Regions from separate parts of the Allobosea sp. 05T422_2 genome, predicted to be linked through region 3. Evidence: riboswitches for the same ligand, from Rfam matches in the RefSeq annotation. Region 3 holds a riboswitch; each other region holds the start of a gene.
What was found. A riboswitch is a leader RNA that binds a small molecule or an ion and turns the genes downstream of it on or off. The one in region 3 is predicted to bind cobalamin.

Region 1 (6,469 bases), on a different contig from region 3:
GGGCGGGCTCGACCGGGCCAGGCTCGGCAAGACGGTCGCGACCGCGATGCGGATGCTCGACAACGTCATCGACATCAATTTCTACACGATCCCCGAGGCACGCCGCTCGAACCTGCGCCACCGCCCGGTCGGCCTCGGCATCATGGGCTTCCAGGATGCGCTGCAGACCTTGCGCCTGCCCGCGGCGTCCGAGGGTGCCGTAGCCTTCGCCGACACCTCGATGGAGGCGATCAGCTGGTTTGCGATCTCGGCCTCGGTCGATCTTGCCGCCGAGCGCGGTCGCTACCCGAGCTTCGAAGGCTCGCTCTGGTCGAAGGGCATCCTGCCGATCGACTCGCTCGACATCCTCTCGGAGGCCCGCGACGGCGATGTCGAACTCGATCGTTCGACGACGCTGGACTGGGACAGCCTGCGCGAGCGGGTGAAGACCACCGGCATGCGCAACTCGAACTGCATGGCGATCGCCCCTACCGCAACGATCTCCAACATCGTCGGTGTCTCGCAGTCGATCGAGCCGTCCTATAGCCAGCTCTACGTCAAGGCGAACATGTCGGGCGACTTCACGGTCGTGAATGCCGACCTCGTCCGCGATCTCAAGGCGCGCGATCTCTGGGACGAGGTCATGGTCTCGGACCTGAAATACTACGACGGAAAGGTCAGTCAGATCGACCGCGTCCCCGACGATCTCAAGGCGCTCTACGCAACCTCCTTCGAGATCGAGACAAGCTGGCTGATCCGCGCCGCCGCACGCCGTCAGAAATGGATCGACCAGGGCCAGTCGCTCAATCTCTACATGGCGCAGCCTTCCGGCAGGAAGCTCGACGAGGCCTATCGCCTCGCCTGGCGGCTCGGCCTGAAGACGACCTATTACCTGCGCGCGCTCTCGGCGACCCATGTCGAGAAGTCGACGCTGAAGGGCACTGACGGCAAGCTCAACGCGGTGTCGGCAACGGTCCCCGTCGCGTCCAAGCCGATCCTCGTCGACATCCCGCTCGACAATGGCATGGCCGTGCCGAACGCCTGCTCGATCGACGATCCGACCTGCGAAGCCTGCCAGTGAGGCGGCGGCGGCATCCACGCTCGCCTTCGCGGCGCGCATGGATGCCCGGCCCTGCCCGATAGCGAACGATACGGACGGCCGGGTCAGACCCGGCCATGACATTCAGACCCGATTGGATATTCATCATGCTCGACTGGTCAGACAGCAAGCCTGCCACCGCCCTCGATCTCAATCCGGCCGCGCCCGGCGGAACCTCTGCKGATGCCACCGGCCTCGGCGAGATCGATCGCTCCGGCGGCCGCGTCAGCGTCGACGAGAAGCGGATGATCAACTGCCGCGCCGATGTGAACCAGCTCCTGCCGCTCAAGTACAAATGGGCCTGGGAGAAATACCTCGCCGGCTGCAACAATCACTGGATGCCGACAGAGGTCTCGATGCAGGCCGATATCGCTCTGTGGAAGTCGAAGGACGGGCTGACCGAGGACGAGCGCCGCACGATCAAGCGCAATCTCGGCTTCTTCGCGGCCTCGGAAAGCCTCGTCGCCAACAACATCGTGCTCGCGATCTACCGTCATCTCACCAATCCGGAATGCCGGCAGTACCTGCTGCGCCAGGCTTTCGAGGAGGCGGTGCACACCCACACCTTCCAGTACATCGTCGAGAGTCTCGGCCTCGACGAGGGCGAACTCTTCAACATGTATCGCGAGGTGCCTTCGATCACCGACAAAGCGGCCTGGGCCCTGAAGCACACCCAGCATCTCGACGATCCCGATTTCGAGACCGGCACGCCCGAGGCCGATCAGGCCTTCCTGCGCGACCTCGTCGCCTTCTACGTGATCTTCGAGGGCATGTGGTTCTATACCGGCTTCGCCCAGATCCTGTCGCTCGGCCGACGCAACAAGATGGTCGGCATCGCCGAGCAGTACCAGTACATCCTGCGCGACGAGAGCATTCACCTGAATTTTGGCATCGACGTGATCAACCAGATCAAGATCGAAAACCCGCATCTCTGGACCAAGGCCTTCCAGGACGAGCTGCGCGGCATGATCCGCGACGCTGCCGAACTCGAGGCCGCCTATGGCCGGGACACCATGCCGCGCGGCTTCCTCGGCCTGAATGCTGCGCTCTGCGAGCAGTACATGCATTTCATCGCCAACCGCCGTTGCGCGCAGCTCGGCCTCGCGCCGGTCTTCGCGGAAACGGAAAACCCGTTCCCCTGGATGAGCGAGGCGATGGACCTGAAGAAGGAGAAGAACTTCTTCGAGACCCGCGTCATCGAATACCAGAACGGCGGCGCTCTGAGCTGGGAGTGAGCTGAGAAGGATGGAGCCGTCTCGCTGCAGGGCTCCATCAGCAGGCGGTGTGGTCGGTGCCTGCGGCTTGACGCCGCCTTGGGCCCCTCTATGGTCGGCCGCGATCAAGGTTCCTCGGGTCCAGGCCCGAAGCTAAGAGGGAATTCGGTGAGGCGCCCTGCGCCGAATCCGAGGCTGCCCCCGCAACTGTAAGCGGCGAGCTCTTCTCCCAACGTCCACTGGCGCTCTCACGCCGGGAAGGCCGGGCGAAGCCAGCGCTGACCCGCGAGCCAGGAGACCTGCCCTGATCGCAGAAGCGTCTTTCGGGCGGGGTGTCCGGGGGGATTTGCGTCGGCGGCAGGTCGTAGACCCGCACCCCCGAACCGATCCGCTCAAGCTCCCGGCTCGTCATCTCGGGGAGCGATGAATTCCATGTCCATGATGCCGAACCACGCGGTCGCAGCCGCGGCAGAGCGCTTGACGCAGACTCGTCGAGCAGTCTATCAAAATTGTAATATTGTTGCATTACAGGATCGGCCGTGCGAGGCCCTCGAGCCTCGCGACGCATGCCGTCGCTCGACGCTATCGGAGACTTCAATGCGCAGCGCCGCACGCCTTTCTTGCCTTTCGTTCGTCGCAGCCATCGGCATGTCGATGTCCGGAGCGGCCTTGGCCGCGCCGACGCAGTATCCGCTGACGCTMGAGAATTGCCGGGAGACGATAACGTTCAACCAGGCGCCAAAGCGCGTCGTGGCGGTCGGACAGACGCAGACCGAGATCCTCTACGCGCTCGGGCTCGGCGACAAGGTCGTGGGCACAGCCGTGTGGTTCAGCCCTGTCGCGAAGCCCTATGAGGCGGTCAACGCCAAGGTGAAGCGGCTTGCCGACAACGATCCGAGTTTCGAGGCCGTCGTCGCCCAGGAACCCGACCTCGTGACTGCGATGTTCGAATGGCATATCGGCCCCAACGGCATCGTCGGCAAGCGCGACCAGTTTGCGAAGCTGAAGGTGCCGACCTATGTCTCGCCCACCGACTGCGTCGGAAAGGACAATTCCGGGCCGGGCGACGGCGTCCGCACGCAGATGTTCACGATGGATCTCGTCTACCGCAATATTCGCGAGTTCGGGCAGATCTTCGACGTCTCCGATCGCGCCGAGGCGCTGGTCGCCGAATTGAAGGCCCGCGAGGACAAGGCGGTCGCTTCTGTGGCCGGTATCAAGCCGCAGGATGTCCCCGTCGTGGTCTGGTTCTCCAGCAAGGACATCAAGGGCGACGCCTTCCTGGCCGGCAAGAATGGCGTGCCTGCCTATATCCTGTCGAAGCTCGGCGCCCGGAACGTCATCACCACCAACGAGGAATGGCCGCTGGTCGGTTGGGAGACCGTCGCTTCCGCCAACCCTGCCGTCATCGTCGTGGTCAAGATGGATCGCCGGCGTTTCCCAGCAGATGACATCAATCTCAAGCTCGACTTCCTCAAGACCGACGCGGTTGCGAGCAAGCTCGACGCCAGTCGGCAGCAGCGGATCGTGATCATGGATGTCGGCGCGACCAGGGCCGGGCTTGATACGATCGACGGCATCGAGGCGCTGGCCAACGGCATCAAGAGCTTCGGCCTCACCAAGTGAGCCATGGAGTGGTTCGGCCCAACTGGTTGGCGAGGGGCGCAGTAGCGATCCTCGCCTTCGTCCTGCTGATACTCGCGATCGCGCTCGCCGTGACGATCGGCGAAATGTCGATCCCGCTTGCCACGGTCTTCAGGGCCCTGGGCAACGGGTTGTTCGATCTCGACTACCCCGTGAGCGCGATCCAGCAGGGCGTCATCTTCGACTACCGGTTGAGCCGGGCTGTGGTGGCGGCCCTCTGCGGAGGAGCGCTCGCGCTTTCGGGGGCAATCCTGCAGGCGCTGCTGCGCAATCCGCTCGCAGAGCCCTATATCCTCGGTATCTCGGCCGGAGCCTCGACGGGTGCGGTCGCGGTGATGATCCTGGGCTTCGGCGGTGCTGCGCTCAGCATATCTGGCGGTGCCTTCCTCGGCGCCATTGCTGCGCTCGTCATCGTTGCCTTGCTCGCCGCAGGGGCCGGTGGCGCGACCGACCGCGTGATCCTCGCAGGCGTCGCCGGATCGCAGCTGTTCAATGCGGCGACCGCGACGATCGTCACCACGCTGGCCAGTGCCGAACAGGCCCGCGGCGTGATGTTCTGGCTTCTCGGTAATTTCGGGGGGGTGCGCTGGCCCGATGTCTGGCTCGCTACGCCAGTGGCCTTCGCGGGCTTCGCTGTCTGCATCTTTCATACGAAGGCGCTCGATGCGTTCGCCTTCGGCGCGGATGCCGCGGCCGCGTTGGGCGTGGCGGTGACCCGCGTGCGCATCGTGCTGTTCGTGACGACGGCCGTCATGACAGCGACCATGGTCAGTATCGTCGGCACGATCGGGTTCGTCGGTCTCGTCATACCCCACGCCGCGCGCTTCCTGACGGGCCCAGCCCATGCCCGGCTGCTCCCGGCATGCCTGATCATCGGTGCAATCTTCATGATTCTTGCCGACATCCTGTCGCGGACGCTGGTGCCGCAGCAGATTCTGCCGATCGGCGTCGTGACGGCGCTGTTCGGCGCCCCGGCCTTCGCCTTCATACTCTATCGCGCGAGGCGACCGGCATGACGCTGGCCGCGCGCGACGTCCGTTGGAGCGCCGGAGGGCGCGTGATCGTGGACGGCGTGACGCTGCACGCCGAACCGGGAAAGATCCTCGGTCTCATCGGCCCCAACGGTTCGGGAAAGTCGAGCCTGTTGAGGCTGCTGTGCCGCCTGCGCAAGGTCGCAAGCGGCGTGGTGACGCTGGACGACCGCGAGATCGGCACCTTGTCGCGGCACGACCTCGCCCGGCGCCTGGCCTTTGTCGAGCAGCAGGCGACGACTGAAATCCAGCTCTCTGTGTGCGACGTCGTCAGACTCGGACGGACCCCGCATCGCGGCGCACTCGCGTCCTGGACAGCGGCCGACGAAGACGCGGTCGAGGCCGCGCTGGCACGCGTCGATATGGCCGATCGACATGACCAGTTCTGGCATACGCTATCGGGCGGAGAGCGCCAGCGCGTCCACATCGCGCGCGCACTCGCGCAAATGCCGAGTGAACTTATCCTCGACGAGCCGACCAACCATCTCGATATCCAGCACCAGCTCTCGATCCTGACCCTGATCAGGCGCCTGGGTATCACCTGCATCATGGCCTTGCATGATCTCAACCTGGCATCGCTTTTCTGCGACGAGATCGCCGTGCTGCATGAGGGCAAGCTGGTCGATGCCGGGACGCCGGAAACCGTGATGACCGAAGCGCTGATCCAGCATGTCTTCGGTGTCGCGGTCTCCATCCGCCGCGCCGCATCGGGCCGAAGGCATATCGAGTATCTGATCGAACCCTTTTGAGGCGGGAAAGTCATGACGATGCAGCGAAGCGTTGGGGCCGGCGTCACCGACTACTGGAACGCCCGTGCCCCCAAATTTGATGGTGCTGCCTCCCATGTCGCCCAGAGCGAGCTCTGGCGGGCCGTGCTTGAGGCCGCCTTCCAGGCGGATGGCCCCAAGGACGTTGTCGATCTCGGGACCGGGACGGGCGCTTGCGCCCTCCTCGCCGCGTCGCTGGGGCATCGCGTCCGCGCCTGCGACGGGTCTGCGAACATGCTGGCGGTCGCCCGTGCGGCGGCTCGGCAAGCCGGCCTCGGCATTGCGTTTCAGGACGCCACGATCGAAGCGGCCGAGATTACCGATGCGTCGGCCGATATCGTCACGCTCCGCAATGTCCTCTGGACGCTCGAGCGCCCCATTGAAGGGTTGCTGCAGGCCCACCGCATTCTGCGGCCGGGCGGTCTCGTGCTCGTGTCCGACGGGTTGTGGTCGGTGGCTCCTGAATATCGTTCCACCTATCCAGAGGAGCTTGCCGCACGCCTACCCCTGCATGATGGCTTGACGGAAGCCGCAGCACAGGACCTGCTCGCGCAAGCTGGGTTCTCCGGGGTCAGATGCTGGCAGCACCTGTTCCCCGCTTCTCCCTACCCGGGAAATGTCCCCGTATTCGTCCTGACTGCCCGCTCACTCGCTGGCTAGCCGCGCAGGCTTCAGCTCATCAATCGAGCGGGCCTCAAGCCGCGCAGGCTATTGCCCAGGAACCAGTGCCCGGCC
Region 2 (9,503 bases), on a different contig from region 3:
GCCGGGATGGTCTTGGCAATCTCGGCCATGTTGGCGTTGCGCGGGTCCTGCGAGAGCCAGGTGACCGAGGCGATGCGCTCGCGCTGGGCGAGCCGCAGCACCAGTTCGTCCGTGCACATGTTGAGCGAGACGATGCGGGATGGCTTGGCCGGCGTTTCGGCGGCCGTCAGGCCGCCGAAACCGAGCAAGAGGCYAAGCGCCAGAACGGCGCCGCGAGTCATCGCGCGGGCCGCCCAAGGCTTCACAGCGTTACCTTCAGGCCGCCATAGGCGCTCAGACCCGGCACCAGGAAGCCGACGGGGTTCTCGTAGCGCTTGTCCAGCAGGTTATCGATGCGGCCGAAGACACTGAGCCTGTCCGTCGCCTTGTACTCGGCGGCGAGATTGACGATGGCCGCACCCGGCGCCCGCATGCGCGAGATCGAGAAGTCACGGTTTCCGTCGACGCGCTCACCCACATAGATCAGCGTCGCCGAAAGGGTGAGCTTGTCAACCGGGGTCCAGCTCGCCGTCACGCTGGCCTTGTGACGGGGACGGCGCAGCAGTTCCTGCCGGGCGATGTCGTCCTTGGCGATGGTGAAGGTGTAGTCGGCCCGCACCTTGAACTGCGGCGAGATTTCGAGCGCGGTAAAGGCCTCCACCCCCTTGGTCGTGGCCTTGCCGATATTGGCATAGGAGTTCCGCGCCACGTTGGTGACGATCAGGTTCTCGATGTCGTTGTGGAAATAGGTGGCGCCGAACCGGACCTTGTCATCGAGGAGAGGCTGCTCGAAGCCAAGATCCCAGCCGCGGCTTTCTTCCGGCTTCAGGTTGGGATTGCCGAAGAAGTTGAAGGCCGGGCGAGAATCGCTGAAACGCTCGCTCAGGGTCGGGGCCTTGAACCCCGTGCCATAGCTCCCCTTCAGCTTGGTTTCGATTTCCGGCACGATATAGGCTGGCGCGAAGCGGTAGGTCGTGTGGCCGCCAAAGGTCTCGTCATCGTCGTAGCGGATGTTCGAGACCATGAAGAGCCGGTCGCCGAAATTCGACTGGAGTTCGGCAAAGGCGCCCGTATTGCCGTTGGATGCCGTGAGCGCGCGGGTTTCCAGCCGTTCGCGCTCGTATTGCAGACCCATCACCAGGGTCTGCCCCTTCATCAACTCAAGGTCGCCGCGCCAGTCGACCTTGGTGCGCTCGCCGAGATTCTCCGTCGGCAGGCCGAGGATACCAATCGCATTCGGCGTGCGGCCGGTGCGGTCCTGATTGCTGTAGGACAGGCCGAAGCGATTGACGAAGCGCCCACCAAGCGGATCCCAGACGACCTCTCCGCGGGTGAAGGCCTGCTTGTAGTCCTGGCTGCTGCGGAAGCTGCTGGGCGTGCTCGGAAAGCCGGAATCGCCGGTGAAGAGCAGGTAGCCGTCAGTGTAGCGGCCGACCCAGTTCAGCGACAGCGTATCGGACAGCGCGACGCCGAACCGGGCCGAATAGGTCCAATTGTCGTAGGAATTCGGGTTGACGCGGCGCCCCGACGGCACGAGCCCGGGAGGCGTCACCGGGGTCGAATCCGATTTGAAATGGGCGATGCTGAGGGCGTAGTTGAAGCGGTCATCGCCGCCGCTGAGGCCGACCGACTGGTTGAAGGTGCCGTATGAGCCGGCCTCGGCTCGGGCCGTGAGCTTCGGCGGACCCTCGCCACGCTTGGTGGTGATCGAGATGACGCCGCCCAGCGCGTTGGCGCCGTAGAGGCCGCTTTGCGGTCCGCGCAGCACTTCGATGCGCTCGATGTCGTCGGTCAGCATCGAGCCGAAATCGAAGGAGCGGTTCGGGGTCGACGGGTCGTTGGCCTCGATGCCGTCGATCAATACCTTGACGTGGTTGGAGTTGGTGCCGCGGATGAWGACCGAGGTCAGCCCGCCCGGCCCGCCGGTCTGCACGATATTGAGGCCGGGAACGGCGGCGAGCGCCTGCGGCAGGGTCCGGCGCTGCTCGCGCTCGATATCGCCCGCGGTGATGACGGTCACGGAATTGGCGATCTCGCGCGCTGGCGTGGGTCGCGTCGTCGCGCTGACGACGATTTCGTCGAGGGCAATCGATTCGGTGGCTGACTGGGCGGAGGCCTGGCTGGGGGGGAGGGAGCCGGCGGAGACAAGGAGCGGCAGGGTGATGAGCAGCCGGCTGCGCCGGGCAACCTTGGGAGGACGGATCACGATGGAACCTCGGGCGTTGACGTCTGTGGCACGTCACCGCGAACGCGAGGCCCCGTCCGCTGCCCTTAGCCAGCGTGCAGTTCAACAAGCGATCGAAACACCCCGTCCGAACGTGTTCGCGTGTGACCACGGCTGACGGCAGGTCTCCTGGCTCGCGGGTCGGTGCCTTGTCGCCGCCTTCCCAGGTCCGAGGGCCCCAGTGGCGTGTGGCGAAAGGCTCGCCGCTTACAGTTGCGGGGGCAGCCACGGCATTGAATGGCGAACCATCCGCACCGCATTCCCTTTTGATCCCCTAAGGGAACCGTCGCTGGCGAGGTAAGGCCGGAACGGCCGCTGCGTCAATGATCGTTGGTGCGGGTGTCCCCAGGCGAACGCAGGTCGTCATCCCTCAAAATGCGCCAGCTCGGTCCCTCGAGATCGCTGAACTGGCCGGTGCGCATGCACCAGAAGAAGGCCGCCAACCCCAGCAGTCCGAGACCGAGCGCCAGGGGGAACAGGATCACCAGGATATTCATGACGCCACTCCCGTATTCTGCCGCGACAGGCCGCGTCCCGCGCGCAGCGCGTTGAGCGTGACCACCAGTGACGATCCCGACATCGCGACGGCTGCGACGAGCGGCGTCGCGAAGCCCGCGACGGCAATCGGCACCGCGACGGCATTGTACAGCACCGCAAACCAGAGGTTTTCCAGCATGAGGTTGCGCGCCCTGCGGGCGATGCGCAGGCTGTCGGCGACCGGCATCAAGCTGTCGCCGATGAAGACAATGTCGGCCGAGGCCTGCGCCAGGTCGGTCGCGCTGATCGGCGAGATCGAAACATGGGCCTTGGCAAGGGCCGGAGCGTCGTTGAGCCCGTCGCCGATCATCAGCACCTTGCGCCCCTTGGCGCTGAGCCGGTCGAGCGCCTTGAGCTTCTCGTCGGGACGCAGGCCGGCTTCGGCCTCCGTGATACCGAGGGCCGAGGCGACCGGCGCGACAGCTTCGCTTCGGTCGCCGGAGAGAATGCGGATCTCGAGGCCGAGACCGCGTAGCGCGGCGATACAGTCGCGCGTCTCCGGCCGGATCTTCTGATCGACCGCGAAGATGGCGCATTCAGTGCCATGGCGCCAGGCGATCAGGGAGGCTGAGGGATGGCGCGCGGCGACGATGGCGGCTTCCGCCCCGGCCTCGCAATAAGCGACGCTGCCGAGACGGGTCTCGATCCCATCCACAATCGCGCTCAGGCCTGCGCCGTGATTTTCGCTGACATCGCTCGCAGGAGCAGGATGGCCGGCGGCACGGGCGATGGCGCGGGCGAGAGGGTGGCGGCTCGCGGCTGCCAGCCTGCCCGCCGCCTGCAAGGTTGCGGTATCGATCTCAGCGCCATTGACCAGATCGGGGTCCGGCAGGGTGAGGGTGCCGGTCTTGTCGAAGACAGCGACATCGGCTTCGGCCAGGCGCTCCAGCGCATCGCCCTGTTTCAGCATGACCTTGCGCTTGAACAGGGCAGACGCAGCAACGACCTGCACGGCCGGAATCGCCAGCCCCAGCGCGCAGGGGCAGGTGATGATCAGGACGGTGATGGCGATGATCAGTGCTTCGGGCCAGGGCAGGCCGAAGGCCATCCAGCCCAGCAGGGTCGCGAGCGCCGTGGCGTGGACGAGAGGGGCGTAGACCCTTGCCGCCCGATCGGAAAGCTTGACATAGCGGGAGCGGCTTTCGACCGCGCGCGCCATCAGGGCATCGATCTCGTCGAGCAGGGTGCCGCTGGCTGCGGCTTCGACCTTGACGGTCAGGGCCCCGGAGAGGTTCACGGTGCCGGCATAGACCTGCGCGCCGGCCATGACGGCATGCGGCAGGGTTTCACCGGTGACGAGGCTCTGGTCGATTTCGGAGGAGCCGGTCTCGATGATGCCATCGACACTGACGCGCTCGCCCGGCTGGATCAGGACGCGGTCGCCGGGCACGATGGCCGCGATCGGCGTCACCATCGCCTCGCCATTCGGCATCAGCCGGGTCGCGGTTTCGGCCTTCAACGCGGCAAGATTGCCAGCGAGGTCGCGCGTGCGGCGGCGCATCAGCTGGTCGAGATAGCGCCCGATCAGCAGGAAGAAGATCAGCATCACCGCGCCGTCGAAATAGGCATGCTCGGCGTGATTCCAGGTCACCACCACCGACATGCCGAGCGCGAGCACGATGCCGAGCGTGATCGGCACGTCCATGTTGACGGCGCGGGCGCGCAGAGCCCGGAGCGCACTCTCGAAGAAGGGGCGGCCGGCATAGGCGGCGGTTGGCAGGGCAATCAGCGCCGAGAGCCAGTGAAAGAAGTCGCGCGTGACCGGATTGATGTCGCTGCTATTGCCCGACCAGACCGAGACGGAGAGCAGCATGATGTTCATCGAGGCGAAGCCGGCGACGCCGAGATAGCGCAGCAGCCGCCTTTCCTCGCTTGTGTCGTCCTCACGGCCGGAGGCGGGCAGGAAAGGGTAGGCCTTGAAGCCGAGCCGGGAGAGGCGCTCGATCACGGCCTCTGGGCGCAGTACGCCTTCCGTCCATTCCACCGTGACGCGCTTCAGCGCGAGATTGACCCGGGCGCTGAGGATACCGGTCTCATGGGCAAGGCCGTTCTCGATCGCGTGCATGCAGCCGGCGCAGCGGATGTTCTCCACCGCGAGTTCCATGCCCGCGACGCCGCTTTCGCGATGGCGGATGAAGACGGAGAGATCCTGCTGCGCGGCCATGAGCCTCACTCCTTCAGCATCATGCGGCTGCGGGAGGAGAAGGCCGGGTCCCGATCGCGCTTTGCCTCGACCACCAGGGTCCAGGCGCCGGCATGCAGCCCCGGCACCGTCGCGGAATAGTGGCCCGGGGCAGTTTCGGTCAGCGTCACCTCGCGGTCCTGCTGCCGCGTCGCCGGGTGCTGGAGCTTCGCCTCGACTGCGAGCCCTGTGACAGCTGCGCCCGCCTTGTCCTTCAGCAAGAGCGAAACGACCGCGTCGGCGCCGGCACGCACGACCTCGCTCTGGGCCAGCCAGCCGCGTGCGGCCTGGGCCTGCATGCGCGCGATCTCGCCGTTGAAGCGCTGGCTGGTCTCGTAGGCGCTCTTCACATCGGCGCCGGGCATCGTCCGGATGGCCGAGACCATCATCACGCCATTGACGCCCGCGACCACGATGAAGAAGCCGATCATGCCGAAGAGCACGGCACGCCCGCTGAGCTCGAAGGGCCGGCGCCGAGTTGGCGCCGGTGGGGCTGGAAAATCGATCGGCATGATGAAGCCTCCGCAACAGGTCATGATGCGTTCTCTAGGGAGCGATGAAATGATCCCCGGCGGTCACGACCTCTCCGGCGAACAGGTCGGATGCGGTGAAGGTGATCGTCTGGGATTTGTCGAGAGGAATGCCGGCCGGCACTGTCACCAGCGCGCGGATCTCGCGCGAGGAATCGGGGTCGACCGTGATGATCGGGCGAAGATCGGCCGTCGCCTGGGTTCCGACGGTCTCGACCCGGATACCGGGCAGGCCGGAGACGGTGAGCGCGAAGGGACGGGAATCCGGGCGTTTGTTCAGCAGGCGGATGGTGTAGGCGTTGCGGATCGAGCCGTCGCTGAGCGTCACGAAGAGCGGGGTGCGCTCGTGCAGCACGGAGATTCCCGCCGTGCTGCGGGTTGCGAGCTGGTAGATCATGGCTCCGCCGACGAGCCCGATCAGCGCGGTGTAGATCAGGGTGCGGGCGCGGATCAGGCGATAGACCGGCTTCTGGCCAGCGATACGCCGCTTGACGTTGTCGTCGGTGTCATAGGCGATCAACCCGGCCGGGCGGTTGATCTTGAGCATGACCGTATCGCAGGCATCGATGCACAGGCCGCACTGGATGCAGTCCATCTGCGAGCCATCGCGGATGTCGATACCCGTCGGGCAGACCGCGACGCACTGGTAGCAGTCGATGCAATCGCCAGCCGGCTCGTTGGCGGCACGCAGGCGCGTGGCCTGCTTGACCGAGACGCGCGGATCGCCGCGATCGTAGCGATAGGTGACGTTGAGGGCGTCGTCGTCGGTCAGCGCTGCCTGGATGCGCGGCCAGGGACACATGAAGGTGCAGACCTGCTCGCGCATGATCCCGGCGAGCGCATAGGTGGTGAAGGTCAGGATGCCGATCCAGACATAGGCCGAGAGCGGAGCCGTGAAGGTCGCGAGTTCCCGCACCAGGGTTGGCGCATCCGCGAAATAGAGCACCCAGGCGCCGCCGGTCCACCAGGCGATCACGAGCCAGACCAGGTGCTTGCCGGTTTTCCGGGCGAGTTTGTCGGCGGTCCAGGGCCCCTCGTCGCGCTTCATCCGCTCGCGCCGGTCGCCCTCGAAGGCGCGCTCGACGGCGAGGAAGAGGTCGGTCCAGACGGTCTGCGGGCAGAGATAGCCGCACCAGACCCGGCCAGCGACGGCATTCATCAGGAACAGCATGAAGGCGGCCAGGATCAGCAGGCCGGTGAAGTAGTAGACCTCCTGCGGCCAGATCTCGATGAAGAAGAAATAGAAGCGGTTATTGGCGATGTCGGCGAGCACTGCCTGGTTCGGCAGGTTGGGGCCGCGGTCCCAACGCAGGAAGGGCAGGAGATAGTAGATGCCGAGGCAGAGGACGAGGATGAGCCACTTGGCGCGCCGGAACGGGCCCGACACGCTCTGTGGGTAAACTTTCTTCGACGGCGCGAAGAGCGGAGCGTCTTCGCTTTCCGCGAGTGCCATGTCATTGGCCTCCGCCGAGCGAGTGGACATAGACGGTCAGCGCCTTGATCGTGGTCGGGTCGAGACGCTGGCCCCAGGCGGGCATGACGCCGTTGCGGCTGTTGGTGATGGTCTCGGTCAGGGACGCGAGATCCATGCCGTAGAGCGAGATGGCGTCGGTCAGGTTCGGCGCGCCGAGCTCTTGATTGCCCTTGCCGGCAGGCCCATGGCAGGCCGCGCAATTATCGGCGAAGAGCTTGCGGCCGAGTGCGAGGTCAGCCTTGGGGGCAGTCGACAGTCCGGCCAGTTCGCGCACATGGTTGGCGACCGCGCTGATCTCGTCCCTCTTCAGCATGCCGTCGCGCCCGAAGGCCGGCATCTGGCTGACGCGGGTGTCGTTGTTGCCGGCGACGCGGATGCCGTGCTGCAGCGTGGTCTGGATCGCGGCAAGCGAGCCGCCCCAGAGCCACTCGTCGTCATTCAGGTTGGGATAGCCCTTGGCGCCGCTGCCGCCGACGCCGTGGCAGGCGGCGCAATTGTCGCCGAAGGCGGCCTTGCCCTGTGCCATGGCGACGCGAAACAGGGCGGGGTCGGCCTTGATCTGCTCGAGCGAGGCGTCGGCGAGGCCGCTGGCCAGCGCGGCGCGATCCTTGCGCATGACCGCGAGATCGTCCTCGATCTCCTGTCGCGAGGCGTAGCCGATGACGCCCCTGGTCGCGTCGGTCAGCAGCGGCCAGGCCGGGTAGATGACCCAGTAGCCGACCGACCAGATGATCGTGGCGTAGAAGATGCCGAGCCACCAGCGTGGCAGCGGGGTGTTGAGCTCGCGGATGCCGTCCCACTCGTGACCGGTGGTCGACTGGCCGGTGGCGGCATCGAATTCCGAGGCAGGGTCGTGATGCTTGTTCATGGCTCAGTCCTCCCGCAGGGGAGTGCGGGCGGCCTCGTCGAAGCGCGCGCGGTTGCTCGGCCAGAGCGCGTAGAGGCAAATGGCCAGAAAGGTGCCGACGAAGTAGAGTAGGCCGGCGGATTGGGCGAAGCCCGCGAGCCAATGGTAGGTCGAATCCATGGTGCCCTCGCTCAACGGATGTTGGCCTTGGTGTCGTAGAGCTTGAAGTCGACGAGCGTGCCGAGGACCTGCAGGTAGGCAATCAGCGCATCGGCTTCGGTGACCCGCTTGGGATCGCCGTCGAAATCGCGAATCTGGACCTTGGGGTAGCGCGCTTCGAGTTCGGCCGCCTTGGGGTGGTCGGGCGTGGCCTGGGCCTCGAGGTCGCTCGCGGCTTGCGCGATCATCTCGTCGGTATAGGGCACGCCGCCGCCGCGATTGGCGCGCAGGTGATCGGCGATGTCACCGAAACGAAGCTCGGTTTTCGCCAGGAAGGGGTAGCCCGGCATGATCGACTGCGGCACCAGCGCGCGCGGCTGGTTGAGGTGGCCGAGATGCCATTCGTCGGAATACTTGCCGCCGACGCGGGCGAGATCCGGACCGGTCCGCTTCGAGCCCCACTGGAAGGGCTTGTCGTACATGCTCTCGGCTGCCAGCGAGTAGGGTCCATAGCGCTCGATCTCGTCGCGCAGCGGCCGGATCATCTGGCTATGGCAGTTGTAGCAGCCCTCGCGGACATAGATGTCGCGGCCGGCGAGCTCCAGCGGCGTATAGGGCCGCATGCCTTCGACCTTCTCGATCGTGTTGCGGAGGTAGAAGAGCGGCGCGATCTCGACGAGACCGCCGACCGAGATGACCAGCAGCACGCCGATCACCAGGATGATCGAGTTGGTCTCGAAGATCTTGTGCTTGAGCCAGAGCGACTTGCGCGGAGCCGGGTTTTCAATGCTCGACATCTGAGCGTTCCTTACTGCGCGGGGACGAGCTGCGGCTGCAGTGCATGGTCATCGCTCGGGGCGTCGACCGTGCCGTGCCTGACCGTCATCCAGAGATTGAAGGCCATGATCAGCGCCCCGGTCAGGAAGAGCCCGCCACCGAGCGCCCTGATGACGTAGTAGGGCTTCATCGCAGCCACGGTTTCGATGAAGGAGTATTCGAGGAAGCCGAGCGAGGTGTAGGCGCGCCACATCAGGCCCTGCATGATCCCGGAGACCCACATCGCCGAGATGTAGAAGACGATCCCTAGCGTCGAGATCCAGAAGTGCCAGTTGACGAGCTTCAGCGAATACAGCTCACGCCGGTTCCAGAGCCACGGCACGAGGCAGTAGATCGCGCCGAAGGAAATATAGGCGACCCAGCCAAGCGCGCCGGAGTGGACATGCCCGATCGTCCAGTCGGTGTAGTGCGAGAGCGAGTTCACTGCCTTGATCGACATCAGCGGACCTTCGAAGGTCGACATGCCGTAGAAGGCGAGCGAGACCACCATCATGCGCAGCACGGGGTCGGTGCGCAGCTTGTCCCAGGCGCCTGACAGCGTCATCAGCCCGTTGATCATGCCGCCCCAGGAGGGCATCCAGAGCATGATCGAGAAGGTCATGCCGAGGGTCTGCGCCCAGTCGGGCAGGGCGGTGTAGTGCAGGTGGTGCGGCCCGGCCCAGATGTAGAGGAAGATCAGCGCCCAGAAATGGATGATCGAGAGACGGTAGCTGTAGACCGGGCGACCGGCACGC
Region 3 (5,606 bases):
CTCGGAGCGTCGCGTGACCAACCGCGCTTGTCACAGCCGCGGCCCGTCAATCGGGTGGCGCTAGGTCCGCTGCGTCTCAGAACTCAACCGAGGCTGCGAGCTTGAAGGTACGGCCAGCCGTGGTCTGCAGTTCGAGCGGGTTGGTCGCGGCGACTGCGGCCGAAGCCTGAACCTTGTCGAAATTATAGACGTTCGAGAAATAGCGGCGGTCGAAGATGTTCTGCACGCCGCCGCGGACGGTGATGTACGAGGTCGGCTTCCAGTTCAGGAAGGCATCGAACACGGTGTAGCCCGCCGGCTTGAAGATGGTCGGCGCGCTGGCGCGGGTGACGCCCGCCCCGAAGGTTCCGATGACCTCGGCCTCCAGCCCATATTCGGGCATCAGGTATTTCAGTCCGGCGACAGCAGTAAACGGGGTGATCGAGTTATACGGCGTGGTCAATGCGCCAGCATCGGCTTTTTGCGTGCCGTATTGGTAGCTCAACGCGACATTGGCGAGCCAGCGCTCGTGGAATTTCCACTCGGCCGATGCCTCGATACCGGAAATCTTGACGCTCGAGAGGTTGCGATAGGTCAGATCGGTCGAACCGAGGATCGGCGCGAAGTTCTGAATGAAGTCCTTGTAATCGGCATGGAAGACGCCGACCGAGAACCAGCCATTGTCGAAGCGGCCGCGGATGCCGGCTTCGTAGGACGTGACGCTCTCGGGCTTGAGATCCGGGTTCGGGATCAGGTTCTGGGTGCCCATCGGCAGCGACGTATAGAGCTGCTGCGCGGTCGGCATCTTGAAGCCCTGGGCGTAGCGGGCATAGAGTGAATAGGTCTCGTCGAGCTTGAAGATCGTGCCGACCTGCGGGATCAGCTTATGCGAGTCGATCTCGCGCGGAGCCTTGCCCGGCACGATGACGTAGCCTGGCCCAATGCTCGGGTCGATCTTGTAATTGGCGTAACGGACGCCCGGCGTGATCGTCCAGCGACCGTTTAGCAATTCGATTTCGTCCTGCAGATAGAAATCGTAGCGCGTCGTCGTCGCGTTGGCGAAGTTGAAGCCGCCTGCAATCGTCGTGGTGGTGACGCCGGTCGACATGTTCCGGACGTCGTCGCGACGCTCATAATCGGTCTTGGTGACGTCGCCCTGGAACCCGTAGGTCAGCCTGTGGAAGCTCGAGCCGAGCGCGAAGCTCGACTTGGCCTGGATGTCGAGCTGGGAGAATTGTTCGGAATAGTCGAGGAAGCCGCGGGTGAAACGCTGCTGGTTGTTGGTCTGCGTCTGGTAGCGATTATTGGTGACCTCACGCTTCTGTGGCGAGAACGATGCCTGCCAGCGGATCGAGTCGAGGAAGCTCGTGCCGACATCCCATTGATGCTCGAAGGCGATGCGCTGGCGTGACTTCACTTCATCTCGGATATAGGGTCCGTTGCGGAGACCAGACGCCAAGACATTGTAGTCCCAGAGCTGATTTACCTTTGAGCTGTTGTCGAAATACTCTCCGGTCAGCTTGAACGTATGGTCTGTCGTCGGCGAGAAGACGATCTTGCCGAAGGCGTTCCAAACCGTGCTGTCGAGCGGGTTCAGCGTGTCGCAGCCGAGATAGCGCAGGCTCGGCACGGGGCAGCCCCAGCGGCCGCCATCGGCCCGGGCACGGCTGAGTTTGGCCTCCTCCGCCGTCTTCTGGCTCAGGCCGACAATGGCCTCGAGGGCAGGGGTGAGCCTGAAGGCCGCAATGCCGGTCTTGGTGAAGGAGCGGTCGAAACTGTCATACCCGGCATCGAGACGTACGGCATACGGCTTGTCCTTGCCTTTCAGCAGGTCCTGGGGATCGAGCGTACGATAGGCGACGATGCCGCCCAGAGCATCGGCGCCCCAGAGCACGGAGCCCGGGCCACGCACGATCTCGACGCTCTTCAGGAAGGGCATCTCGACAAAGTTGCGATTGCCATCAGTGATGCGCTCGATCACACGCGATCCATCGACCTGCATCTGGACGCGGTTGCCGCCGACCCCCCGGATCGTGAAGCCATCGAGGTTGCCGAACGGGTCGGTGCCGCTGGTGAGGCGGTTGACGCTGACGCCCGGCTGGTAGCGGACGAGGTCCTGCARGTCGCGCGTCATGCGCTCGTCGAGTTCCTGCCGTGAGATAACGTTCACGACGCCGGGAACATCGAGAACCTGCTTTTCACCGCGTGTCGCCGTGACCGTAATCTGGTCGAGCGTGAACGCCGGTGACGCACTGCCGCCATCTGCGATCGCTTGAGAGTAACAAATCGTGCTTTGAAGGATTGTAAAAAGGAAAGTGGCTGAAAAATATAGTTTTGATTTGTTCTTCATTGGAAGACCCCAGTCCATTTGCGGGTGGATGTAGTCCGCTGGTACTAGGATTCGCAATTGTAAATTTGACACAGTGTTTTCTGATGTACTTTTGTAGTGAAGTACATGCAATCTATAATAGATATAGATTCTAATTATTCTACTTTAGCAATTGCGCGGGGAACTGCTTGCCCCGCATCGCCTGCGCGCGACCAGGGTACACCCCGCCGTCGGGGGCAGCGTCAGTCGGCGCAGATAGCGACATGGAGACATAAAGATGTCTTTATATTCCCATTGACTGCGGCGAGCATTTGGACCTAGGTTGGGGTGTCGTGGTTCTCTGGGTCTGTTTGCCCGGAGCTAAGAGGGAAGCCGGTGCGTCGAGGTCGCTATTGACCTGGGCAAGGCCGGCGCTGCCCCCGCAACTGTAAGCGGTGAGCCGCTGTCCAAGATGTGTCACTGAGGCCGGCAAGGTCTCGGGAAGGCCGGACAGCAGCGATGACCCGTGAGCCAGGAGACCTGCCTCGACGAACTGAACGTCCTCGGGCGGGGTGTCCCGGTGGAGCGCTTTGCGATTGCGCAGGCTCTTCGCCGGCGGAATCCTGGACGCGTCCGCTTTGGCCTTTGCTCCCAACTTCTGGGGTAAGCCTATGTCATCTTCACTTCCTGTCGCGACCCTTGGGACGCCGCGCATTGGTCCGCGCCGCGAACTCAAACTCGCTCTCGAAAGCTATTGGTCGGGCAAGTCGACCGAAAGGGACCTGCTCGACACCGCCGCCGCATTGCGCGCCGCCAACTGGGCCCGCCAGAAGGCACGCGGCGTCACCGTCATCCCGTCGAACGACTTTTCGTTCTACGATCAGGTGCTGGACATCAGCGTGATGGTCGGCGCGATTCCCGAGATCTATGGCTGGAAGGGTGGTCCGGTCGGGCTGGCGACCTATTTCGCCATGGCGCGAGGTGCGCAAAGCGAMACCGAGCCGCACACCTCCTGCGGCCATGCCCACCACGACCACGAGCATTCCCACGGCGCCCCGGCGCAGGAAATGACCAAGTGGTTCGACACCAACTACCACTACATGGTGCCCGAATTCGCGACCGGACAGCGCTTCGCACTGTCCTCGCTCAAGGCGGTCGACGAGTATCGTGAGGCCAAGTCACTCGGCTACGACACCCGCCCCGTTCTGCTTGGGCCGGTCACCTATCTGAAACTCGGCAAGAGCAAGGACGCCAGCCTCGATCCGCTCTCGCTGCTCGGCGAGTTGCTGCCGGTCTATATCGATGTGCTGCGCCGCCTTTCCGCCAATGGTGCCGAATGGGTCCAGATCGACGAGCCTTGTCTGGTGCTCGATCTCGACGAGGCCGCCCGCGACGCCCTGCGCCGGACCTATGCCACCATCGCCCATGCCTTGCCGCAGCTGAAGGTCATGCTGACGACCTATTTCGGTGGTCTCGGCGACAATCTCGACACGGCGGTCACGCTGCCTGTCGCAGGCCTTCATCTCGACCTCGTGCGCGCTCCCGCTCAGCTCGAGGAGGTGCTGGCCAAGGCACCGCGCGGGCTCGTGCTGTCGCTCGGCATGATCGATGGCCGCAACATCTGGCGGGCCAACCTGCCGGCGCTGCTCGGCCGGCTCGAGCCGGTGGTCGCCAGGCGCGGCACCGACCATGTCCAGATCGCGCCCTCCTGCTCGCTGCTGCACACGCCGATAGATCTCGATCTCGAAACCGATCTCGACTCCGACCTGAAGAGCTGGCTCGCCTTCTCCGTACAGAAGATGGGCGAACTCTCGGTGCTGGGCAAAGCCCTCGCGGGTGGCCGCGACAGCGTCAGGGATGCCCTGGACGCTTCGGCGGCCGCAGCGGCGGCCCGAAAGGCTTCGCCGAAAGTCCACGATGCCGCAGTGGCTGCGCGTGTCGCGGCGGTGACGCCCAGCATGACGGACCGCAAGAGCCCCTTCGCAGCCCGAGCGAAATTGCAGCGCGAACGCTTCAACCTGCCAGCCTTCCCGACGACAACGATCGGCTCCTTTCCGCAGACCGCCGAGGTCCGCAAGGCCCGCTCGGCTCATGCCAAGGGCCTGATKAGCGATGCCGACTATGAGCAATTCCTGCGTGAGGAGACGGAGCGCACGGTGCGCTGGCAGGAGGAGATTGGCCTCGACGTGCTCGTCCATGGCGAGTTCGAGCGCAACGACATGGTGCAGTATTTTGGCGAGCAGCTCGCCGGCTTCGCCTTCACCAAACATGGCTGGGTCCAGAGCTACGGCTCGCGCTGTGTGCGGCCGCCGATCCTGTTCGGCGACGTCTCGCGGCCGCAGCCGATGACGGTCGGCTGGTGGACCTATTCGCAGTCGCTGACGGTGAGGCCGATGAAGGGCATGCTGACCGGGCCCGTGACGATCCTGAACTGGTCTTTCGTCCGCGACGACATCCCGCGCAGTGCCTCCTGCCGCCAGATCGCGCTGGCGATCCGCGACGAGGTCATCGATTTGGAGAAGGCCGGTGCCGCGATGATCCAAATCGACGAGGCGGCGCTGCGCGAGGGGCTGCCGCTGCGCAAGAGCGAGTGGAAGGGCTATCTGGACTGGGCGGTGGGCAGCTTCAGGCTCTGTGCCTCGCGCGTCACCGACGCAACCCAGGTGCACACCCATATGTGCTACTCGGAGTTCAACGACATCATCGACGCGATCGCCGCGATGGACGCCGATGTGATCTCGATCGAGACCTCGCGGTCGAAGATGGAATTGCTCGACGCCTTCAAGACCTATCGCTACCCCAACGAGATCGGTCCCGGCGTCTATGACATCCACTCGCCGCGGGTGCCCGAGGTGGGCGAGATGACGAGCCTGATGAAGCTCGCTCGCCTCCAGCTCGCAGACGAACAGCTCTGGATCAACCCCGATTGCGGCCTGAAGACCCGCAAATGGGAGGAGGTCAGGCCTGCTCTCGTCAATATGGTTGAAGCCGCGCGGCACGTCCGGGCAGCCGCTCGCTGAGCGCCTGAGGCTCGTCGCGGCGGCGCAGGACACCGCCGCGACGTCGCCGTCAAGCCGGCATCGCCTCTCGAAGCTTCTTGGCGGGTCGGGGATCTCTGCACGGGGGGACCGAGGGGACTGCGCATGCAGCTCCATGCCGTACTGTCTTGCGTGAGGTGCCCGACGCTCGTTTGCGCCTTGGCAATTGACGCGGCCAACAGCGGTGCTATCCAAACGTCAGGAGGGCAGCCCTTGTCCGCGTGGCGCCAGAGAGCAGAATCGAGCCGTTGGGTCGCGGTCGCCGTGGCCTATCTGCTCGT
Region 4 (6,130 bases), on a different contig from region 3:
TGCGCCGGCCGCGGCCGTCAGCGCCGAAAGGTCGCTGTCGGCGAAGGAGAGCACCAGCACATCCCCTGGCGGCAGGGCGAGATCGACGGCGTCTTCGCCGTCGTCAAGCCTGATCTCGCTTGAGGGGAGGAGGTGCATGGCTCAGCCCGCGAGGGCGGCCTCCACGGACTTGCGATCAAAGCCCTTCAGGCCAATCACCACGAGGCGACCATCCTTGGCTTCGCCGGCCGCCCAGGCGCGGTCGTAATGATGGCTGACCCGACGCCCGACACCCTGGACGACGAGCCGCATCGGCTTACCGGGAATCGCCGAAAAACCCTTCAGGCGCAGCACGCCCTCGGCCTCCGCGGCCCTGGCAACGCGGGCCGCCAGCTCCTCGGGCGATGTCGCCGCGGCGAGAGCGAAATCGAGGCTTTCGAAATCGTCGTGGTCGTGGTCCTCGGCGCTCTCATGGTGAGAGGGGCGTCCAGCGAGATCGGCCTCGGCAGCCGCGTTGAGGCCAATAATCAGGGCGGGCTCGACCTTGCCATGGGCCGTCTCGACGATCTTGATCGCCTTCGGCAGATGCGCGGCGATCTCGGCCTTGACGCGTTCGCGGCCGGCCGCATCGACGAGGTCGCTCTTGTTGAGCAGGATCAGGTCGGCGCAGAGGATCTGGTCCTCGAACACTTCTTCGAGCGGGTTGTCGTGCCCGACCGCGGCATCCTGCGCCGCCTGCGCAGCGAGAGCGGCGGGATCATCCGCGAACTGGCCATCCGCCACGGCCGGACCATCGACCACGGCGATGACACCATCGACCGTGACACGTGACCGAATGGCCGGCCAATTGAACGCGTTGACCAGCGGCTTCGGCAGGGCAAGCCCCGAGGTCTCGATCAGGATGTGTTCCGGCGGGTTCGGCCGGTCGAGCAGCTTTTCCAGCGCTGGCACGAAGTCGTCGGCGACGGTGCAGCAGATGCAGCCATTCGGCAGCTCGACGATGTCCTCCGCGGTGCAGCCGGAAATGCCGCAGCCGTCGATGAAGGAACCGTCGAAGCCGAGATCGCCGAACTCATTGACCAGCACGGCGATGCGCTTGCCCCCTGCATTCTCCAGCAGGTGCCGCACCAGTGTGGTCTTTCCGGCCCCGAGGAAGCCGGTGATGATCGTGCAGGGGATCTTGCCCAGCGAGCGGGCTTGGGGAGCGTTCATGATCTCATCCTTGTTGGCGCGCCGGGAGAGGCGGTACGCGCGCGACCACGCCCTTGCGGAACGAAGCGGGTCTTTCTTTCCAGGGAACGATACCGTTTGCGCTGGCTGCAAAGCTTGCAGCTGCGTCAACGATTTCGGCGATATGGGTGTCTGCGTCGAGATCGCCGATCAGATAGGTCCATTTGCCGTCGGCCGCCAAGGCGACGGTGCAGGGGCGATTGCAGACCGCGAGGCAGTCYACGGGTTCGACCGGAAGCGTCCCGCCGTCGCGCGCGATGCGTTCGCGCAGCGCCTCGGCAAAACCCAGTCCGGGCTGGTCGTAACCCTCCGGCAGGTCCGCCCGCGCGCGCCGGCAGGCGACGCAGACGAAAATGGTGACATCGCCTTCGGGCATAGGCCGGTTCCTTTGCTTCCGGCGCGATCCCGGGGGATCGCGCTCAGCGTCAGGCCTTGGCCGGGGCTGCGGCACGGCGCGTCGCCCAGGGCCAGAGCACGCCGACGGCAAAGCCGGTAGCGAGCCAGAGGGCAGCCTGGAGCGCGAGCGAGAGCGCGGCGAAATGCGCTGCGATTTCGGCCGGGACCTTGCTCTCCGGGGCGGCGGGATGTGGTGCGCCGATCAGATGCGGGACGAGCATGGCAAGCACGGCAAGTGCCCGCAGCCAGCTCGCCTCCGTCCGCAGGAAGACCCAGAGGCCGCCGGCGGTGACGAGCGCGGTGGCGATCCACCAGGTCTGGCGGTGGAGCAGTTCGGCTGACGCGCTGCCGGGCAATTCCGGTGCGAGCCCGGTCGCCGGCACGAGGCCGAAGGCCAGGAAGCCGCAAGCCGCCCAGATCAGTGCGGTCCGTTCAGTGATGGCATCGCCCGCTGCGATCATGCCGCCGAGCAGCAGGGCGGCAAAGCCGATCGCGGTCGCAATGGTGACGATGGTGGTGAAGGCCGTGCGCTGCAAGCCGTCCTGTGGCTTCCACTCGGCGTGGTCGGCTGCGTCGGCGCCGCCATGGGCAAGGACGATCCTGGCATCGCCGGTGAAGCTGGCGTGCTGAAGCTCGGCTGCGCGCAACGCCGTCTCAAAGGTTTCCGCCTTGAGGATCAGCGGCGTGGTGGTGACATGCTGGAGTGCTGCGACCAGGAGCCCAGCAAGAAGCCCGGCCAGAAGACTGACCGTGAGAACACGATTGACCATGTTGCCTTTCCCTCAGTGGCAGGGAAAGGCGAGGGTGTGGCGCGTGTCGTGGGCTGCGTTGTGAACGCTGGTCGAATGGGCGAAGCCGACGGTGAAGATCAGGGCTGCGCCGAGTGCCAGGGCAGCTGCGACAGCCTTGACGCGCTCGGATGCGCTGGCCTGGGTGGTGATCGAAGCCGTATTCGTCGTCATCTCGGTCTCCTTGGCCACCCCGCCGGCAGCCCGCTGGATTGCATCACTCATCGACGGCAGGTCTCCTGGCTCGCGGGTCCGGATCTCTCGCCGCCTTCCCGGGACAATCCCAGTGGCCGATGGCGCGAAACTCGCCGCTTACAGTTGCGGGGGCAGCCGCGGTATCGCACCGCGTTCCCTTTTCACCTCCTTGCAGAGGCACCGTCGGGGATGATCATTAGCCATCTGCACGGTGCTGTGCAATGCAGCGATCGTGATTGCGAGCGCAGTGAAGCGATGTGATCTCTGATGGCCTGTCCCGGCTTGTTTCGCTTCGCTCGCCAGGTCCGTTCCTTAGGCTGATCTTCCCTGGGTTGAGATTTTGGCAGTGGCAGCGATCCTTTCCCCTCTTACCCTCGTTCTGGGCGGCGCCCGCTCCGGCAAGAGCCGCCATGCCGAGGCCCTGATCGAGATGGTGCCGGCGCCCTGGATCTATCTCGCCACGGCGCAGGCCTATGACGATGAGATGCGCGCCCGGATTGCCGAGCACCGCGCCCGCCGGTCGCAGGATTGGATGACCATCGATGCGCCGCTGGCCCTGGCGCAGGCGATCCGCGCGGTTCCCGCGGGGCAACCTGCCCTGGTGGACTGCCTGACGCTCTGGCTGACCAACGTGATACTGGCAGAGCAGGATGTGGCGGCTGCAAGCCGGGAACTGGTCGAGGCCTGCGTTTCGGCACGTGGCCCGGTGGTCCTGGTTTCCAACGAGGTCGGGCTCGGTATCGTGCCCGAGAATGCGCTCGCCCGACGGTTCCGCGACGAGGCGGGGCGGTTGCACCAGATGCTTGCGGCGCGGGCCGACCGGGTGATCTTCATGGTCGCCGGTCTGCCGATGCAGGTGAAATGAGCAGGAGGTTCCGATGACGATCGATGCTGACGAGGCCGCCCGCCACAAGGCCAAGATGGAAAAGCGCAAGGCGGTGCAGGATGCCGAGGTCGCCGCCAAGACGATCGAAAAGGGACTCCTGATCGTCAATACGGGGCCAGGCAAGGGCAAGTCGACCGCCGCCTTCGGATTGATCCTGCGGGCTCTCGGCCATGACTGGCGCGTCGGGGTGGTGCAGTTCATCAAGGGCGCCTGGGCGACAGGTGAACGCAAGGCGCTCGACGCCTTCGGCGATCGCATCGTCTGGCACACGATGGGCGAAGGCTTCACCTGGGAAACGCAGGACAAGGCCCGCGACATCGCTGCCGCCGGGCGCGCCTTCGCCAAGGCCAAGGCGTTGATGGACGATCCGGAGATACGCCTGCTCGTGCTCGACGAACTCAATATCGCGCTGCGCTACGACTATCTGCCGCTGGCGGAGGTGGTCGAGACATTGGCGAGCCGGCGCCCTGATCTGCACATCGTCGTCACCGGCCGCAATGCCAAGCCCGAGTTGATCGCCGTCGCAGACCTCGTCACCGAGATGACGGTGGTCAAGCATCACTTCGCGGCGGGCGTGAAGGCACAGGCCGGGATCGAGTTCTGAGGCCAGGGCATCGACCCGAAACGTGGATCGCAGCTTTCGGGAAAGTCGAAGCAAACACAGAAGGTGAGATCGTCGTTCCCGATGCGATGCCCGGTCCGATGAACTAGAGGGCGAGCGCGGTGACGGCCCCCGCAACGGCGAGCCCCCACAGCAGCAGACACGCCCTCCGATAGAGAGCGAGCGCCCGCCGGATATCCGCCGCTTCCGCTTCGGCCCGGCCGTCCCCCATCCACCCGTCGTCGACCCTGACATCGCCATAGACGCGCGGGCCCGCCAGCCGGAGGCCGAGCGCACCTGCCATCGCGGCTTCCGGCCAACCGGCATTGGGCGAACGATGATGGCGGGCATCGCGTCGGACAGCTCGCCACGCATTGGCGGGGTCTGACGTTTTGTCGAGTGCGGCGGCTGCGGTCAGCAGCAGCGCGGTGAGGCGAGAGGCGGGAAGGTTGACGAGGTCGTCGAGACGCGCCGCCGCCCAGCCGAAGGCGAGGTGGCGCGGTGTCTTGTGGCCGATCATCGAATCGGCGGTATTGATCGCCTTGTAGAGCGCGCCGCCCGGCAGGCCGCCGACGCCGAGCCAGAAAGCCGGAGCGACGATCCCGTCCGAGAAATTCTCGGCAAGGCTTTCGATTGCGGCGCGGGAAACTCCGGCTTCGTCGAGGGTTTCGGGGTTGCGGCCGACAATCATCGAAACGGCGATGCGTCCGCCTTTGAGCCCGTCCCGCTCCAGTCCTTCGGCGACCCGTGCGACATGCTCGTGCAGGCTGCGCTGTGCGATGAGGCTGGAGGCGACGAGCGCGAGGGGCAGCCAGCCCAGCGGGCCGAGGCCGCGGCAGAGCAGGGTCAGCCCCCATGAGATGGCGAATGTGGCGGCAAGCAGCAGCGCGAGGGCGAGGCCGCCGGCCGCCTTGCGCACGATGAAGGAGGCGCGCTCGCGATTGAGCATCCGGTCGAGCCGGGAGATCAGCGCACCGATCCAGGTGACGGGATGGCCGATCAGCGCATACAAGCCCTGGGGGTAGCCGAATCCCGCCTCGATGATCAGGGCGGCGGCGAGGAGCGGTAGGGAATCGGACAGGCTCATGCGGGGCGGGAATGGCTGAGGCGGCAGGCAAGGTCTGGCATGGCGGCGATCTGGCACAGGCGAAGGCGCTGTTCCCGGAGGCGCCCGAGCCATGGATCGATCTTTCGACCGGGATCAATCCCATCCCCTATCCGGTTCCTGCGCTGCCGTTAAGCCTCTGGCAGCGCCTGCCGGGAGTGCGGGACGAGGCGGCATTGCTCGCTGCGGCACGCGAGACGTACCGGGTGCCCGAGACGGCCGGCATCGTCGCGGCGCCCGGCACTCAGATCCTGATCGAACTGCTGCCGTGTCTTGCGAACACCGGGCCAGTCGTCGTGATCGGCCCGACCTATGCCGAACATGCGGTGGCCTGGCGCAAGGCGGGGATGGACGTGCGGGAGAGCGCAACGCCCGCGGAGGCGGGCGATGCGGGCGTGGTCGTGCTGGTCAACCCGAACAATCCCGATGGGCGGGTGATTGAGCGCGCGCAACTCACGGCGGTTGCGCGTGACCTGGCCGGACGAGGCGGGTTGCTCGTCATCGACGAGGCCTTCATCGATTTCATGCCCGAGGCGAGCCTGATCCCCGAGCTGCCACCGGCGACGCTGATCCTGCGCTCCTTTGGCAAGACTTACGGGCTTGCCGGCTTGCGTCTGGGTTTCGCGATCGGCGAGGCGCGCCTGACGGAGGCCTTGCGTGCCGCGCTCGGTCCCTGGGCCGTCGCGGGGCCGGCGCTTCATATCGGGGCGCAGGCGCTCAGTGACACGGACTGGCTCGCGGCGGCCGCCGGTGCCCGGGCCAGCGATGCCGCCCGCCTCGATGCCTTGCTGGCGTCGCGAGGCGTGATCGTTGGCGGCACCTCCCTGTTCAGGCTGTTGGCGACGCCGGACGCACCGGCACTCTTCGCCCATCTCGGCCGCGACGGCATCTATGTCCGCCGCTTTCAGAACAATGCGAGCTGGCTACGGCTTGGCTTGCCCGGCGACGAG

Region 1: it holds a riboswitch for cobalamin, as region 3 does, so the genes downstream of both, AC1DJT_RS17665 (ABC transporter substrate-binding protein) here and metE (5-methyltetrahydropteroyltriglutamate--homocysteine S-methyltransferase) in region 3, are expected to answer to the same signal.
Region 2: it holds a riboswitch for cobalamin, as region 3 does, so the genes downstream of both, AC1DJT_RS21580 (TonB-dependent receptor plug domain-containing protein) here and metE (5-methyltetrahydropteroyltriglutamate--homocysteine S-methyltransferase) in region 3, are expected to answer to the same signal.
Region 4: it holds a riboswitch for cobalamin, as region 3 does, so the genes downstream of both, AC1DJT_RS00805 (CbtB domain-containing protein) here and metE (5-methyltetrahydropteroyltriglutamate--homocysteine S-methyltransferase) in region 3, are expected to answer to the same signal.

What each region holds. Positions count from the first base shown of each region.
Region 1 covers NZ_JBFTLD010000096.1:2,099-8,567, forward strand. The annotation lists gene AC1DJT_RS17655 (ribonucleoside-diphosphate reductase subunit alpha) at 1-1,060, shown strand, start outside; gene AC1DJT_RS17660 (ribonucleotide-diphosphate reductase subunit beta) at 1,186-2,313, shown strand; cobalamin riboswitch at 2,404-2,613, shown strand; gene AC1DJT_RS17665 (ABC transporter substrate-binding protein) at 2,890-3,918, shown strand; gene AC1DJT_RS17670 (FecCD family ABC transporter permease) at 3,927-4,952, shown strand; gene AC1DJT_RS17675 (ABC transporter ATP-binding protein) at 4,949-5,716, shown strand; gene AC1DJT_RS17680 (class I SAM-dependent methyltransferase) at 5,729-6,394, shown strand; gene AC1DJT_RS17685 (aminodeoxychorismate synthase component I) at 6,406-6,469, opposite strand, start outside.
Region 2 covers NZ_JBFTLD010000135.1:6,336-15,838, reverse strand. The annotation lists gene AC1DJT_RS21585 (ABC transporter substrate-binding protein) at 1-221, opposite strand, end outside; gene AC1DJT_RS21580 (TonB-dependent receptor plug domain-containing protein) at 242-2,185, opposite strand; cobalamin riboswitch at 2,306-2,506, opposite strand; gene ccoS (cbb3-type cytochrome oxidase assembly protein CcoS) at 2,524-2,700, opposite strand; gene AC1DJT_RS21570 (heavy metal translocating P-type ATPase) at 2,697-4,904, opposite strand; gene AC1DJT_RS21565 (FixH family protein) at 4,910-5,434, opposite strand; gene ccoG (cytochrome c oxidase accessory protein CcoG) at 5,469-6,905, opposite strand; gene ccoP (cytochrome-c oxidase, cbb3-type subunit III) at 6,907-7,794, opposite strand; gene AC1DJT_RS21550 (cbb3-type cytochrome c oxidase subunit 3) at 7,798-7,953, opposite strand; gene ccoO (cytochrome-c oxidase, cbb3-type subunit II) at 7,965-8,729, opposite strand; gene ccoN (cytochrome-c oxidase, cbb3-type subunit I) at 8,741-9,503, opposite strand, start outside.
Region 3 covers NZ_JBFTLD010000245.1:3,725-9,330, forward strand. The annotation lists gene AC1DJT_RS29020 (TonB-dependent hemoglobin/transferrin/lactoferrin family receptor) at 77-2,347, opposite strand; cobalamin riboswitch at 2,625-2,849, shown strand; gene metE (5-methyltetrahydropteroyltriglutamate--homocysteine S-methyltransferase) at 2,959-5,307, shown strand; gene AC1DJT_RS29030 (hypothetical protein) at 5,539-5,606, shown strand, end outside.
Region 4 covers NZ_JBFTLD010000002.1:46,743-52,872, forward strand. The annotation lists gene cobN (cobaltochelatase subunit CobN) at 1-138, opposite strand, end outside; gene cobW (cobalamin biosynthesis protein CobW) at 142-1,191, opposite strand; gene AC1DJT_RS00795 (DUF1636 family protein) at 1,196-1,585, opposite strand; gene AC1DJT_RS00800 (CbtA family protein) at 1,635-2,375, opposite strand; gene AC1DJT_RS00805 (CbtB domain-containing protein) at 2,388-2,618, opposite strand; cobalamin riboswitch at 2,606-2,788, opposite strand; gene cobU (bifunctional adenosylcobinamide kinase/adenosylcobinamide-phosphate guanylyltransferase) at 2,929-3,453, shown strand; gene cobO (cob(I)yrinic acid a,c-diamide adenosyltransferase) at 3,467-4,078, shown strand; gene cbiB (adenosylcobinamide-phosphate synthase CbiB) at 4,182-5,162, opposite strand; gene cobD (threonine-phosphate decarboxylase CobD) at 5,174-6,130, shown strand, end outside.